Regions from separate parts of the Streptomyces sp. NPDC046197 genome, predicted to be linked through region 3. Evidence: riboswitches for the same ligand, from Rfam matches in the RefSeq annotation. Region 3 holds a riboswitch; each other region holds the start of a gene.

The links. Region 3 has a riboswitch for cyclic di-AMP ahead of AB0A61_RS30395 (M23 family metallopeptidase). Riboswitches for the same ligand answer to the same signal wherever they lie in the genome.
Positions count from the first base shown of each region.
Region 1: it holds a riboswitch for cyclic di-AMP, as region 3 does, so the genes downstream of both, AB0A61_RS12790 (transglycosylase family protein) here and AB0A61_RS30395 (M23 family metallopeptidase) in region 3, are expected to answer to the same signal.
Region 2: it holds a riboswitch for cyclic di-AMP, as region 3 does, so the genes downstream of both, AB0A61_RS04305 (NlpC/P60 family protein) here and AB0A61_RS30395 (M23 family metallopeptidase) in region 3, are expected to answer to the same signal.
Region 4: it holds a riboswitch for cyclic di-AMP, as region 3 does, so the genes downstream of both, AB0A61_RS23170 (M23 family metallopeptidase) here and AB0A61_RS30395 (M23 family metallopeptidase) in region 3, are expected to answer to the same signal.

Region 1 covers NZ_JBEYZY010000007.1:188,944-192,743, reverse strand. The annotation lists gene eno (phosphopyruvate hydratase) at 1-480, opposite strand, end outside; gene AB0A61_RS12790 (transglycosylase family protein) at 794-1,489, opposite strand; cyclic di-AMP (ydaO/yuaA leader) riboswitch at 1,493-1,657, opposite strand; gene AB0A61_RS12785 (transglycosylase family protein) at 1,840-2,967, opposite strand; gene AB0A61_RS12780 (cytochrome P450) at 3,152-3,800, opposite strand, start outside.
Region 2 covers NZ_JBEYZY010000002.1:341,181-344,980, reverse strand. The annotation lists gene pcrA (DNA helicase PcrA) at 1-1,146, opposite strand, end outside; cyclic di-AMP (ydaO/yuaA leader) riboswitch at 1,511-1,667, shown strand; gene AB0A61_RS04305 (NlpC/P60 family protein) at 1,675-2,859, shown strand; gene AB0A61_RS04300 (hypothetical protein) at 2,912-3,265, opposite strand; gene AB0A61_RS04295 (NlpC/P60 family protein) at 3,709-3,800, shown strand, end outside.
Region 3 covers NZ_JBEYZY010000027.1:77,620-81,419, reverse strand. The annotation lists gene AB0A61_RS30400 (aldo/keto reductase) at 1-694, opposite strand, end outside; gene AB0A61_RS30395 (M23 family metallopeptidase) at 825-1,856, opposite strand; cyclic di-AMP (ydaO/yuaA leader) riboswitch at 1,868-2,025, opposite strand; gene AB0A61_RS30390 (PP2C family protein-serine/threonine phosphatase) at 2,260-3,387, opposite strand; tRNA gene AB0A61_RS30385 (tRNA-Met) at 3,766-3,800, opposite strand, start outside.
Region 4 covers NZ_JBEYZY010000016.1:149,739-153,538, reverse strand. The annotation lists gene AB0A61_RS23175 (GntR family transcriptional regulator) at 144-839, opposite strand; gene AB0A61_RS23170 (M23 family metallopeptidase) at 1,024-1,782, opposite strand; cyclic di-AMP (ydaO/yuaA leader) riboswitch at 1,795-1,955, opposite strand; gene AB0A61_RS23165 (pitrilysin family protein) at 2,231-3,619, opposite strand; gene AB0A61_RS23160 (pitrilysin family protein) at 3,616-3,800, opposite strand, start outside.

The sequences.
Region 1 (3,800 bases), on a different contig from region 3:
CACGTTGGAGTCGGCGTGCGAGCCGCCGTTCAGGATGTTCATCATCGGCACCGGCAGCAGGTGCGCGTTCGGACCGCCCAGGTAGCGGAAGAGGGGGAGGTCGCTGGCCTCGGAGGCGGCGTGGGCCACGGCGAGGGAGACGCCCAGGATGGCGTTGGCGCCGAGGGAGGCCTTGTTGTCGGTGGCGTCCAGGTCGAACATGGCCTGGTCGATCAGGCGCTGCTCGGTGGCGTCGTAACCGACCAGCTCCGGGCCGATCTGCTCGATGACGGCGAGGACGGCCTTCTCGACGCCCTTGCCCTGGTAGCGGTTGGGGTCACCGTCGCGCAGCTCGATGGCCTCGAAGGCGCCGGTGGAGGCGCCGGACGGGACGGCGGCACGACCCGTGCTGCCGTCGTCGAGGCCGACCTCGACCTCGACCGTGGGGTTGCCTCGGGAGTCCAGGATTTCCCGGGCTACGACGACGTCGATGGACGGCACGAGCATCTCCTTCTTGGATGTGACGCTGAATGTGCGGGGCTGGTGTGCCTTGCGACTAGAGCCTAACCGCCCCGGGCCCGCCGGCGGCCGACCGACCGCCTTGTGGACAGGGTGACCGTACACATTGTTCATGCGCGGAACAAAGAGGGAGGGGGACGCGGGAACGGGGGCGGGAACGAGAAGAACCCGCCCCGGTGCGTACGGGGGAATACGCACCGGGGCGGGGAGCCCGTGGGGACGGGGGCAACCCGTACCGGCCTCCGCGGTGGAGGCCGGTACACGAGGAGCCTGCGGCTCGGTTACCGGCCGACTGTCACTTCAGGTGCAGCTGCTGGCCCGGGTAGATGAGGTTGGCGTCCTCGACGATGTCCTTGTTCAGCTGGAACAGCTTCTGCCAGCCGCCCTGGACGTGGTGCTTGGCCGCGATGGAGCTGAGCGTGTCGCCGGCGACCACCTTGTACTCGCCGTCACCCTTCTTGACCTTCTTGCCGGTCGGGGTGGTGACGGTCTTCTTGGCGGCCGGACGCTCGGCGGAGCGGTTGGCGGCCTGCTGCTCGGTCGAGCGGGTGGTGGTGGCGCTCTTGGTGGAGTTGCCGGAGCTGCCGGAGGCCGAGCCGCCGTTGTAGGCGGCGCCGGTGAGGCCCGTGCCGCAGACCGGCCAGGCGCCCTTGCCCTGGCCCGCGAGCACCTTCTCGGCGACGGTTATCTGCTGACCCTTGGTGGCCAGGTCGGCGCGCGAGGCGTAGGCGGTGCCGCCGTACGCGGCCCAGGTGGAGTTGGTGAACTGCAGGCCACCGTAGAAGCCGTTGCCGGTGTTGATGGACCAGTTGCCGCCGGACTCGCACTGGGCGACCGCGTCCCACTGGGAGGCGGTGGCGGCGGAGGCCTCGCCGGCCGCCATCAGCGGGGCGGCGACGGCGGCGGAGGCGACACCGGCGAGCGCGAGGGTGCGGGTGGACCGCTGAAGGACGGTCGGACGACGGTGCTTGCCCTTGCCGGAAAACAGCATGAAGGATCCCCTCACCGACGCCTGCGAGGTGAGCTGTCGGGTTCGGGCCGGTTGAGTTGCCCGGCCGTGCCCTCGTGAGGCACGGCTTCACCCCCAGCCGCTCCGGTCAACTGCCCGGCGCGGCACTTACCTTGGGTCCCCCGCTCCTGCCTACGGCGCTTGACGCGACGACTGTTCCCGGGCAACCGCTGGCAGGACTCGGCGTTGCGGCGGCCGGGGCTCGTGGTGACGAGCGATCACGACCGTAGCCACGCAATCCACCGAATTTCAAAGACGATCAGGGCTTCTGAGACTCATCCCACACTTTCACCGAACCGGACATTCTGCGCGAAGTGGGGCGTGAACTCCCGCTACTTCTGGGCCGTTTCGGCACCTATGGCAAGGGTCTGACCGGCAACGATGTGGTTGGGATCGGCACCGACGGCGTCCCGGTTCGCGGCGTAGAGGGCGCGCCATCCACCCTGGAGCCCAAGGGAGTCGGCGATGGAGGCGAGCGAGTCACCGGAGCGGACCGTGTACGAACCCTCCATCGCGGCGCGCGCGTCGTCGCGCGAGGCGTGCCGGCCGGAGGAGGTGTCGGTCCGGCTGCCGGCCAGGTCCTCTGCGGCAGTGCCGCCGCGGTGACGGCCGGAGCCGAGCGCGCCGGTGTCGACGAGGGCCGAAGAGCCGCCGTTCTGCCCGGGGTTGTCCGACTCGCCGGAGTTGGGGTCCGTGGTCGCCGAACCGCCGGACGACGAGGAACCCTCCGCGGTGGGGTCGGTGGACTTGCCGGGTTTGGCGGTGTTGTCCCCCTTGGTGGATGGAGAGGGGGATGAGGCGTGCTTTGTACCGGACTCATCCGACGATCCGGATGGATCGGGTGTTCCCGTCGGATAGCCGGACGGATCGGACGAGTTTGATGAGTTGGACGGGTCGGACGAGTTGGACGGTCCCGAAGATCCGGCGGATCCGGCGGATCCGCCGGAGCCCGCCGACGAGTTGGACAGACCGGAGTCCACCGATCCGGAGATACCGGACGAGCTGGACGAGTCAGACGAGTGGGACGAGCCGGACCCCGAGGAGGAGCCGTTGCCGACACCGGTGTCGACGTCCACCGAACCGGAGTTCCTGGTGAGGCCGGAGAGCAGTCCGCAGGTGGGCCAGGCGCCCGGCCCCCGGTCGGCGAGAATCTTCTCGGCGACGGCTATCTGCTGCGACCGGCTGGCCTGGTCGGCGCTCTGGGCGTAGGCGAGGCCGCCGTACTTCTCCCAGTCGTCCTGGGTCAACTGCAGGCCGCCGTAGTAGCCGTTGCCGTGGTCGGCGCTCCAGGAGCCGCCGCTCTCGCACTCCGCCACCTTGTCCCATGTGGTGCCGTCGGCCGCGCTCGCGCCGGTCGCGCCGAGCAGCGGAATGGCGATGGCGGATCCGGTCACCCCCGCGGCGACGAGGAGGGCGGGGGCCTGACGGGGGCGACGGTGACGACCGTTCCCGGAAAGCATGCGGAAACCTTTCACGCGACAGCAGTGACCGGCGCGGCGGGTACTGCCGGGCGCCGCGCTGATGCGTGAACGTATCGGCTGACGATCACTTGTCACAAGTTAATGCCGCGCAGATCACGTGAAGATCACATAGTTGAGCGCGTGTCACTTTTGCGCTCGCCGACGCGGAGGTGCGGGGCCGCTTTCACGGCGAACCGGATGTATCGGATGTACCGGGCGGGGTGAACCGGACGGGCAGCGTGCGCAGTCCACGCATGATGAGCCCGCCGCGCCAGCGCAGGTCCGCCGGGTCCGCGTCGAGCCGGAGGTCCGGCAGCCGGGTGAGGAGGGTGGCGAGCGCGGTCTGGCCCTCCAGGCGGGCGAGTGGGGCGCCCAGGCAGTAGTGGATGCCGTGGCCGTAGCCGAGGTGCTGGTTGTCGCGCCGGCCGAGGTCGAGGACGTCCGGGTCGGCGAACCGCTCCGGGTCCCGGTCGGCGGCGGCGAGCACCACGAGTACGGGGTCGCCCGGTGCGATGTCCTGGCCGCCGATGGTGAGCGGCCGGAGTGCGAACCGCCAGGTGGCCAGCTCCACGGGGCCGTCGTAGCGCAGGAGTTCCTCCACGCCGGTCTCCAGCAGGCTCCGGTCGCCGCCCGCCAGGCCCTTCTGGAGGCGGTCCCGCTGCTCGGGGTGGGTGAGCAGGGCGTAGGTGCCGTTGCCGATGAGGTTGACGGTCGTCTCGAAGCCGGCGAAGAGAAGGATGAAGGCCATGGCGGCCGCCTCGTTCTCGGTGAGGTGCTCGCCGTGGTCGGAGGCGCGGATCAGGCCGGAGATGAGGTCCTCGCCCGGGGCGGGC
Region 2 (3,800 bases), on a different contig from region 3:
GCGGGACTCGTTGCGCTCGATGACCGCGTTGGCGGCGGAGAGGATCGTCTGGGTGGAGCGGTAGTTCTGCTCCAGCAGGATCGTCGTCGCGTCCGGGTAGTCCTCCTCGAACTGGAGGATGTTGCGGATGGTCGCACCGCGGAAGGCGTAGATGGACTGGTCGGCGTCGCCGACCACGCACAGCTCGGCAGGCCGGAGGTCGTCCTCGCCGGGCGGCACGTCCACGGGGTGCTCAAGGGTGCCGACGAGCTCCCGTACCAGGGCGTACTGCGCGTGGTTGGTGTCCTGGTACTCGTCGACGAGGACGTGGCGGAAGCGGCGGCGGTAGTGCTCGGCGACATCGGGGAAGGCGCGCAGCAGGTTGACCGTCGTCATGATCAGGTCGTCGAAGTCGAGGGCGTTCGCCTCGCGCAGCCGCGACTGGTAGAGGGCGTAGGCCTGGGCGAGGGTCTTCTCGAAGCCGTCGGTGGCCTGGGCGGCGAAGTCCTCCTCGTCGATCAGCTCGTTCTTCAGGTTGGAGATCTTGGCGCTGAACGACTTCGGCGGATAGCGCTTGGGGTCGAGGTCCAGGTCGCGGCAGACCAGGGCCATCAGGCGCTTGGAGTCGGCGGCGTCGTAGATCGAGAAGGAGGAGGTGAAGCCGAGCTTCTTGCTCTCCCGGCGCAGGATGCGCACGCACGCGCTGTGGAAGGTCATCACCCACATGGCGTTCGCGCGCGGGCCGACGAGCTGCTCGACGCGTTCCTTCATCTCGCCCGCGGCCTTGTTGGTGAAGGTGATCGCGAGGATCTGGCCGGGGTGGACGCCCCGCTCGCCGAGCAGGTGGGCGATGCGGTGGGTGAGCACGCGGGTCTTGCCGGAGCCCGCGCCGGCCACGATGAGCAGCGGCGAACCGGAGTGGACGACCGCGGCGCGCTGGTTCTCGTTGAGACCCTCCAGGAGCACGGCGGGGTCCACGGCCGGGCGCGGGGCGCCGTCGCGGTAGTACGCGTCCCGGTCCGGCGGCAGGTCGAACTTCCCGCCGAACAGATCGTCCGGAACCGGCTCCGGAGCGTGATCGTCCTCGGGCGGCGGTGCGGGTTCTTCCTCGCGGCCGTGGGAGGCCTGGAGGTCCGCCAGGAAGCTGTCGTCAAAGAGGCTGCTCATCGCTCTACGAGTCTAGGGCGCCCCACCGACAACCCGTGGCCGCCCTGAAAACTCCGCGAACCTTCCGAGCCGGGCGGTCCTCGCTCCACGGCCCGGGAAGCCGAGCGGTCCCCGCTCCCCGGGCCGGGAAGCCGAGCGGTCCCCGCTCCCCGGGCCGGGAACTTTCCCGTCCCAGCGACCGGTCAGTGTCTTCACGCTGTGGAGCCGCGTGGTCACGTCGATGTGATTTTCAAATGAGGTTACGAAAATGTATCGGGCATATCGCACATCAACCTTCACATCAGCCACACGAGTTGGCTACCGTGCCGTCGGGCCGCACGACCCCCTTCCGGCGAACCGTCGCCGGGCCGCGCGGCCTCCGCCGAGTCCGGCATCGCCGACACGCGAGCCGGAGCCGGGGACCCACCCAGAACCCCCGGGGTGAATCGGTCCGACCCTCCCGCGAGGACCGTAGGGCAACCCTTCCGAACCACCCGCCCGAACCCGACAGCTAACCCGGTAGGCGGACCGTGGAAGGAGTCGTCCCCCTTGGCGTCGCACCGCAAGACGCGCCCCGCCGTTACGGTCTCGGCAGGCCTGCGCACCCCCGCGCTGGCCACGGCCGCCATCACCTCCGTGGCCCTGCTCTCCCAGACGGCCAACGCCGCCCCCTCCGGCGGCAGGCCGAGCATCGAAGAGGTCGAGAAGAAGGTCGACGACCTGTACCGCCAGGCGGAGTCGGCGACCGAGAAGTACGACGCGGCCAAGGAGAACACCGCCAAGCAGCGCAAGCGCGTGGCCGCTCTCCTCGACGACGTCGCCAGGCGCACGGACATGCTCAACAAGGCGCGCGAGAAGCTGGGCTCCTTCGCCGCGGCCCAGTACCGCACCGGAGCCGCCGCACCGGACACCGCCACCTTCCTGCTGGCGGACACTCCGGAGGGATACTTCGACCAGGCCCAGCTGATGAGCCGGCTCACCGCGCGTCAGAAGGGCATGGTCGACGACTACGTCACCCAGCAGTCCGCGACCATGAAGAAGCGCCGGGAGGCCACCCAGAGCCTCGAAACGCTGTCCGAGTCGCAGGGCGACATCAAGACGGCCAAGGCCACCGTCCAGAAGAAGCTGGCCGACGCGCGCGAACTGCTGTCCAAGCTGAACACCGAGGAGAAGGCGCGGCTCGCCGCGATCGAGGAGCAGAAGCGGGAGCAGGCCGCCCGCAGAGCCGCGGAACTGGCGAAGCAGCAGGCGCAGGAGCAGGCCGCCCAGCGACAGAACAGCACCTCGGCCCCCGCCACGGGGACCTCCGGGTCCGCCGGGCCTGCCGGGAGCTCGGGATCCTCAACGGGTTCCTCGTCGTCCGGCTCCTCCTACACCAGCAAGGCCGACAAGGCCCTCGCCTTCGCCCGCGCCCAGATCGGCAAGCCGTACGTCTGGGGCGCGACCGGCCCCGGCTCGTACGACTGCTCCGGCCTCACCCAGGCCGCGTGGAGAGCCGCCGGCGTCAGCCTGCCGCGCACGACGTACGACCAGGTCAACGCGGGGACGACGGTCCCGCTCTCCGAGGCGCGGCCCGGCGACCTGGTCTTCTTCTACGACGACATCAGCCACGTCGGCCTCTACATCGGCAACGGCATGATGATCCACGCCCCGAAGCCCGGCGCCTACGTCCGCGAGGAGTCGATCTACTACGGCGGCGAGTCGGCGATCCACAGCGTGGTGCGCCCGGCCTGACGCACGGGCGGCACCGGCCCCCCTGCTGCCGACGCGCGGCACGGGGGCCGTCTCACGTCCACAGCACGGCGATGAAGATGTTCACCATGGTCAGCAGGCCCACCAGGCCGAACAGCCGCTTGTCCACCGTTTCCTCGTCCCGCTTGACGTAGACCAGGCCGAGGATCACGACCAGCAGCGCCAGCTTCACGCCGATCTTGACGGTGTTGACGTGGTGGCCCTCGGCCTGGTTGAGCCCGACCAGGACGGCGCCGGTGACCAGCATGGTCAGCGCACCGTGCAGCATCCCGGGCACGAACCGGGCCGTACCCCGGCCCATCGCCTTCATCTGGGTGAGGAAACCGCCGAGCAGCGCGGCGATGCCGATGATGTGCAGGGCGACGAAGAGATGGATGAGTACGTCCATGAGGCGGGAGCCTAGCCAGAGGCCCTCCCGCCCCCGGACACCGGGCCGCCGCACGGCCGGCACCGCTGGGTGTGTGGATGCGCCCCCAAGGCGCCCCCATAGCACTCCGCCGTCCCCGCCCCGTCCCGAACCGCCGCATCGGTCATCGCTCCGCGTGAAGCCGACGCCCTCCCGCCGGGATCACGGTCACATGCGGTCACCCGCCGCACGGCTGTCGCCAGTTCCGTACTTGGCGTTACCGGGCGGACACGGACAGGTTTAGCGTCCTCCCCCAGGTGACCGGCTCCCCATCGCCGCCCGGGCCAGGGCGGCAGTCGGACACCACCGCCGAGAAGGTCCGGCGGCGGCCTGCTCCCCCTGTGCGAGCCGCCGCCGGACGTGACAGCCGCCCCACGGTCCAACCCGGGGGACGTCGCGGTCGTAGAAGGGACGTGACGGTCCACGTGGCAGCGCATCGCAAGCCCCGACAGCGCTCGCTCGGCGGGGGCACCGCCCGTACCGCCGCCACCATCGCCCTGGCGGGCGCGGCGACCGC
Region 3 (3,800 bases):
GCGCGCTGTCCACCGTCGCACCCGGCCGGTACTTGCCGGTCAGGAAGCCGGAGGCCAGGGCGAAGTACGGCACGGCGGCCAGGCCCGCGCGCTCGGCGAGGTGCTGCAGCTCGCCCTCGTAGGTGTCCCGCGAGACCAGGTTGTAGTGCGGCTCGAGCGCCACGTACCGGGCGAGACCCTCGCGCTCGGAGAAGTCCAGGGATGCCCGCAGCCGCTCGGCGGAGATGTTGGAGGCGGCGATGTGCCGGACCTTGCCGGCCCTCACCAGCTCGTCCAGCGCGCCGATGATCTCCTCCACCGGCACTTCGGGCTTGTCGAAGTGGGTGTAGTAGAGGTCGATGTAGTCGGTGTCCAGGCGCCTGAGGGAGGCGTCGGCCGCGGCCTTGATGTTGGCGGCGCTCAGGCCCGGGTACGCCGGGTGCTGGCTGACCTTGGTCGCGACGACGACGTCGGAGCGGTTCCCGCGCGCCTTGAGCCATTTGCCGATGAGCGTCTCGGACTCGCCGCCCTCGTTCCCCTCGATCCAGGCCGAGTAGGAGTCCGCGGTGTCGACGAAGTTGCCGCCGGCGGCCGCGTACGCGTCCAGGACGGCGAAGGACTGCGCCTCGTCCGCGGTCCAGCCGAAGACGTTGCCGCCGAGCGCGAGCGGGAAGACTTCGAGGTCGGACGAGCCCAGCTTGCGTGGAGAAGTCATGTCCAGCATCAACCCGCTGAACGGAGTGACTCATTCCACACCGGCCGCAAAGGATGCGCAAACACCTGACCGGCAGCCCTGACGTCGGGGGGACGCCGCCAGAACCGCCGGGGAACAGGGGAGGTGGATGTCAGGGATTGAGGCCCTTGCCGCGCAGCCACGTCATCGGGTCGATCGCGGTGGCCTGACCGCCGGGGTGGACCTCCAGGTGCACGTGCGGCCCGGTGACGTTGCCGGTGGCGCCGACCCGGCCGATGACCTCGCCGGTGCTCACCTTCTGGCCGACCGTGACGTTGATCGACGACTGGTGGCAGAACCACAGCTCGGTGCCGTCGTCGAGGGTGAGCACCGTGCGGTAGCCGTAGGCGCCGGCCCAGCCGGCCTGGGTGACGGTGCCGCTGTGGATCGCCTTGATCAGGGTGCCCGTGGGCGCGGCGAAGTCGAGGCCGGTGTGGTAGCCGGAGGACCACATGGAACCGGGCTGCCCGAAGGTCCCGGTGATGGTGTACGAGGAGGTCGGCAGCACGTACTGCTTGGCCAGTTCGGCCAGGCGCGCGGCCTCGGCCTTCTGCTTGGCCTCCTCCTCCGCCTTCTGCTTGGCGGCCGCGGCCTTCGCCCCGGCCTCCTTCTTCGCCTGGGCGGCGGCCTCTTCGGCCTGCTTGGCGGCGGCGGTCTCCGCGGCTGCCTCGGCCTTGCTCTCGACCTGGGTCTGCTGCTGGTCGACCTGCGCCATGATGCGGTTGCGCAGCGCCTCGCCCGCGCCGACGGCGCCCTCGGCGCTGCCGGTGGAGGTCACGCCGGCGGTGCTGAGCGCGGTCGCGGAACCCTTGGGAGCGTGGGGGGAGTCGTCGAACAGGGAGCCCACGGAGGGCAGGTCGGGCAGGGAGATGGACACCGGCGGTTTGCCGGTGTTGGCGCTGGCCATGCCGCCCGCGCCGACGGCGGCTATGACGCCGACGCCGAGGACGGTGGAACTGCGGGCGAGCCCGCCGCCGCGCTGCTTGGTGACGCGGTGCCGACCGCGTACGGGACGGATGGACTCCGCGGTGGGGTTCCACTCCTCCCACGGGCCCTCGTCGGTGTGGGAGGTGCCGTAACCGAGGGTCTCGGTGCGCCGGGTCGGCACGAACGGAGCTGGAGAGGCAGACCGGTTGGACGCCACGCGGGCGTACTCCTTTCCTTCCGTCTCGCCTACCGGGTTAGCTGACGGGTTCGGAGCAGGAAGGTCTCCTACGCGCGTAAACCAGCCGTGCCGCCACGGCGGTTGACGCTCGACTCACCCCACGGTGGTGGTTCCCCGGTTCCCTGACGGGATTCGGCGCGTGCGCACGGAGCCGCCTCTTGTGACGGCTGGGACGACCGCGCTGCGTTATCGAACGTTAATAGACCCGGACCCCTGATTCCAAGCCGTTCGTCTTGATCGTTAAACCTTCTCGCCCCGGACGTTCGGGCCAGGGGTGACGAAAGCCGGGCGAGTTGACCCGACCTCAGCGGTTCCACCGTTTCTGACGGTACGTCAGTTTTTATGCGGAACGGGACCGGTCGCTCACCTCGCGTGACAATGGTCAAGGCCGCCGGACGGCGAGCAGCGCCATGTCGTCCGTCATCCCGCCCCCGGAATGCCGGCGCACCTCCGACGCGAGGGTGGTGAGCAGGGTGTCCGGGTCGCGGAAGGTCCGGCCCGCGAGCTGCCGTTCGGGGTCGTAGAACCGGCCGTGTCCGTCACGTGCCTCGGACAGGCCGTCGGTGTGGAAGAGGAGCGTGGCTCCGGCGGGGAAGTCGGTCTCCTCGGCGCGGTCGGGCCAGACGCCCAGATCGCCCATGCCGAGCGGCAGCGCCGGGTCGGCGGCCAGCAGCGTGCGCAGGGTGCCGTCCGCGTACAGCAGCAGCGGCGGCGGATGGCCGCGGTTGACGATCCGCACCACCTTGGCGTCGTGCGGGATCTCGGCGAGCACGGCGGTGGTGAACCCCTCGATGGCGTCGATCCCGTTTCCGCGGGTGCCTTCACGGGCCAGCGCCCGCTCCAGCCGCTGCGCCACCGCCTCCAGCGTCGCCTCCTGCTCGGCGGACTCGCGGAAGGCACCGATGACGACGGCCACGGCCGCCACCGCCCCCATGCCCTTGCCGCGCACGTCGCCCACGACGAGCCGCACGCCGTAGGGGCTGTCCTGCACCGCGTACAGGTCGCCGCCGATGAACGCGTCCGCCTGCGCCGCCTCGTAGCGGGCCGCGATCTCCAGGCCCCCGATCCGGTCAGCGGGTTCGGGCAGCACGGCGTACTGGGCCGCCTCGGCGATCTCGCGGGCGGAGGCCAGCCGCTCCTGGCTGCGGCGGACGAGGATGTTGACGATCACGGCGAGGACCGCGACCGTCGCCACGGTGACCAGCTCGGTGACCGACTCGGCACGGAGGACGGCGCCCCGCCCGAGGCGCAGCCCGAGCACGACCGCGACGGCCGCGACACCCGTGAGCAGGGTGACCCGCCGGGACAGCAGCGGGGCGGCGACCAGGGGCGCGGCCGTGAAGAGCGGGGCCGCGGTGAAGGTCGACGGGGTCAGGCAGTCGTGGCAGGTGCCGGCGACGAGCAGCAGCAGCGGAAGCACCCGGACGAACGCGCGCGCGCCCGAGATGCGCCGCCGCTCGCCGCCCTCGCCCGGCGGGAGAGAGGCGGGACCGGGCCCCGGCACGGGCAGGGGCGCGGAATCGCCGGGCGGCCGACCGCCGCCCCGGCCGGGGGAGCCGAGGCGGTCACCGCGGCCTGGACGCCCCTGCCGATCGAGGTCGTCGTCCAGGGACTTGAGGTCGTACGGCCCCTCGTCCTCCACCTCACCAGGCCGCACCACTCGTCTCCCGCCACGCATGTCCATGTCGATCTCGTCCGCCCGTCCAGGTTTCCCGGACCGGGTGCGGCGGGCGAGCCGGTGTGGGCCGACCGGAGGACACGGTGTGATGAGGAACACGTGGCAAGCCGCGGGCGGACGCCGTGGAGCGCTGGGACTGCACTCGGGGAAACACCCGGGGAAAGACTCAGGGCCGGAATCCGTTGATTGGATTCCGGCCCTGAGTTTCAGTAGCGGGGACAGGATTTGAACCTGCGACCTCTGGG
Region 4 (3,800 bases), on a different contig from region 3:
GCGGTGGATTTCCCCGGCCACATACCCGCCTCCTCGACCGAGATGCGCGACGCGGCAAACCAACGGGAATTCATGACGGACGGAAAAAGGGCAGCGGAAATCCACCCCCACCGAATACGCCTTCTTTGTATACGGCGCGGGTGTTAATGCCGTAGGCCCGACATGTTTACGGGATGTTGCGAAGTCCTCACACGGTCGGCCCGCGTCGCGCCGCCCGGAAACCGCAGCCGGTGGACCACCGTCGCGCGCTCGGTGTGCAGGGCGGTGACGGCCCGCGCGCGCTCGCTGTCGCCGCGTGCGACGGCGTCCACGATCGCCCCGTGCTCGGCCCAGGACTCCACGGGGCTGGCGGGCGCCTCCACCGTGTACATCCACGCGATCTTGTGCCGCAGCTGGGTCAGCATCGACGTCAGCGCGGGACTGCCGGAGGCCTGGGCGAGCGTCTCGTGGAACCAGCCCCCCAGGGAGCGCAGGTCCTCGCTGCTGCCCCGCCTGGCCCGTTCCTGGCCCAGCCGGACCAGGCCGCGCAGCACCTTCAGATGGGCGTCCGTGCGACGCTGGGCGGCGCGCGAGGCGCCGAGCGGCTCCAGCAGCAGGCGCATCTCGAGCAGGTCGGCGGCATCCTGCTCGGTCGGCTCCGCGACGCACGCGCCCGCGTGCCGCCGGGTCACCACGAAGCCCTCGGCCTCCAGGGTGCGCAGGGCCTCACGCACGGGGACGCGTGAGACGCCGTAGCGACGGGCGAGGACTTCCTCGGTGAGCCGGCCGCCGCGCTCGTAGACACCCGCGACGATGTCGTCCCGGATCGCCGTGCACACCGAGTGCGCCGGAATACGCATGCCCGACCTCCGCCTTAATCCCCGTGAAACGTCGACGATGGACGCCTGTTCCGTGACTCTATTGCAGCGCGCGGGAATTTCCGATGGCGGGCCGGAATCCATGGAGTTTTTTTGGACAGCGGGGCGTCCGAAACGCCAAAGCCCCGGCACGAGCGGCCGGGGCTTCGGGACGTCTGCTGTGGCGTCAGGCGTTCACACCGTGCTTGCGGAGATAGGCCACGGGGTCGACGTCGGAGCCGTAGTCGGGACCCGTACGGGCCTCGAAGTGCAGGTGCGGTCCGGTGGCGTTGCCGGTCGCGCCGGACAGGCCGATCTGCTGGCCGGGCACGACGGTCTGGCCCACCGAGACACCGATGGACGACAGATGGCCGTACTGGGTGTACATGCCGTCGGCCATCCTGATCACGATCTGGTTGCCGTACGCCCCGCCCCAACCGGCCTGGACGACGGTGCCCATGCCCACCGCGTGGACGGTGGTGCCGCTAGCGGCGTGGAAGTCGATGCCGGTGTGGGCGCCGGAGGACCACAGCGAGCCGCCGGTCTTGTAGCCGGTGGAGACGTACGAGTCGAAGATCGGCGCGACGAAGGCGTTGAGGCGCCTCCGCTCGGCCTCACGGGCGGCGCGCGCCTTGGCCTCCCGCTCCTTCTTCGCCTGCTCGGCGGCCTCCTTGCGGGCGGCCTCCTGGGCCAGCTTCTGCTCGGCCGCCTGCTTCTGGGCGGCGGCCTGGGCGTCGATCTTCGCGGCGACCGAGTCACCGATCGTGATGACCGGGGTGAGGCCGGTGTCCTCCGGGGCCGGGGTCTCGGCGGCGAGCGCCGGAACGGCGGCGAGGGTGCCGATGACGCCGGTGGTGGTGAGGGCCGCGACGCCCGCCGCGCGGGCAGTGGTGCGGTGCATCCGGCTGGGACGACGATGCTTCCCCGAGGCGCGGGTGAACGCCATGTAGACGCTGGTCCTTTCCTTCCCTCTCGCCTACCGGGTTAGCTGACGGGTTCGGAGCAGGAAGGTCTCCTACGGACCCCCTCGCTCGTGCGCGGGCGTCCGATTCACCCCAGGGACGGTGGGTCCCCGGCTCCCCTGGCTCGCGCCGTACGGGGATTCGGCGATGGCTGTCCGGTGTCGCGGCTGCGACGCACTGCCTGACGGACAGCCGGGTTGACGCTAAAGGGGGCGTCTTCCAATTCCCAAACGGATCAGGAGTTTTGTAGCGCATGCCACAGGGCAGACAGGCAGCCTCTCCCTCAATTCGGACATCGTTCGGACATCCTTCGGACACATCGTGGGGCCCTGGTGGCGCTTCGCTCACCAGGGCCCCACGCGCGTGTGCCGCTCGCCGGCAGGTCCGGCCGTACGCGCACGACGGCCGGCCGGACCGCCGCGCGATGTGCCTCTACTCGGCCGGTACGACGGTGACTTGGCCGATGCCGAGGGCCTCGACGGGCTCCTTGATCTGCGCCGCGTCGCCGACGAGGACCGTCACCAGGCGGTCCACCGGGAAGGCGTTGACGACCGCCGCGGTGGCCTCGACCGTGCCGGTGGAGGCGAGCTGCCGGTACAGCGTGGCCTGGTAGTCGTCCGGCAGGTACTGCTCGACCTGGTCGGCCAGCGTGCCGGCCACGGCCGCCGCCGTCTCGTACTTCAGCGGGGCGACGCCGACGAGGTTCTGCACGGCGACGTCCCGCTCGGCGTCGGTGAGCCCCTCGGCGGCGAGCCTGCGCAGCACCGTGAACAGGTCCGCCAGGGCCGGGCCGGTGTTGGGGGTGTCGACCGAGCCGCTGATCGCGAGCATCGCCGCGCCCGAGCCGTCGGGGGCGGAGCGCAGTACCTGGCCGAACGCCCGCACGCCGTAGGTGTAGCCCTTCTCCTCGCGCAGGACACGGTCCAGGCGGGAGGTGAGGGTGCCGCCGAGGCAATAGGTGCCGAGCACCTGTGCGGACCACACGCGGTCGTGCCGGTCGGCACCGACACGGCCGATGAGCAGCTGTGTCTGGACGGCGCCGGGACGGTCCACGATCACCACGCGGCCGGTGTCGTCGGCGGTCACCGGTGGCACCGGGTGCGGCTTGGCCGGCGAGCCGGTCCAGGCGCCCAGGGTCTCGCCGAGCAGCTCGTCGAGGTCGATGCCGGTGAGGTCGCCGACCACCACGACGGTGGACGTGGCCGGCCGCACGTGCCGGTCGTAGAAGGCGCGGACGGCCGCCGCGTCGATGCTCCGGACCGTCTCCTCGGTGCCCTGGCGCGGGCGCGACATGCGCGTGGCGGCCGGGAAGAGTTCCTTGGACAGCTCCTTGGCGGCACGGCGGGAGGGGTTGGCCAGCTCGTGCGGGATCTCGTCGAGGCGGTTGCGCACCAGTCGCTCCACCTCGCTGTCGGCGAACGCGGGCGCCCTGAGGGCGTCGGCGAGCAGGCCGAGCCCCTTGGCCAGGCGCGAGGCCGGAACCTCCAGGCTCAGCCGGACGCCCGGGTGGTCGGCGTGCGCGTCAAGCGTGGCGCCCGCCCGCTCCAGCTCGGCGGCATACTCCTCCGCCGAGTGCTTGTCGGTGCCCTCGGAGAAGGCCCGCGCCATGATCGTGGCGACGCCGTCCAGGCCCTGCGGCTCGGCGTCCAGGGGCGCGTCCAGCAGCACCTCGACGGCGACGACCTGCTGGCCGGGGCGATGGCAGCGCAGCACCGTCAGGCCGTTGTCCAGCGTCCCGCGCTCGGGCGCCGGGAACGCCCACGGCTTGGCCTCGCCGGCCTTGGGCTGGGGGTGGAACTCCATCGTGGCGAGCTCGGTCACTTCGCCTCCTCGGTGTCGTCGGTGGCCGTGGCGTCCGCGTTCTTGGCGTCGTCCCGGGCGTCGTCCTGTGTGCCGTCCTGTGCGCCGTCCTGTGCGCCGGAGGCGGTCGGCTCGTAGACGAGCACCGCGCGGTTGTCGGGGCGCAGGCGGGCCTTGGCGACCTCCTGGACCTCCTCGGGCG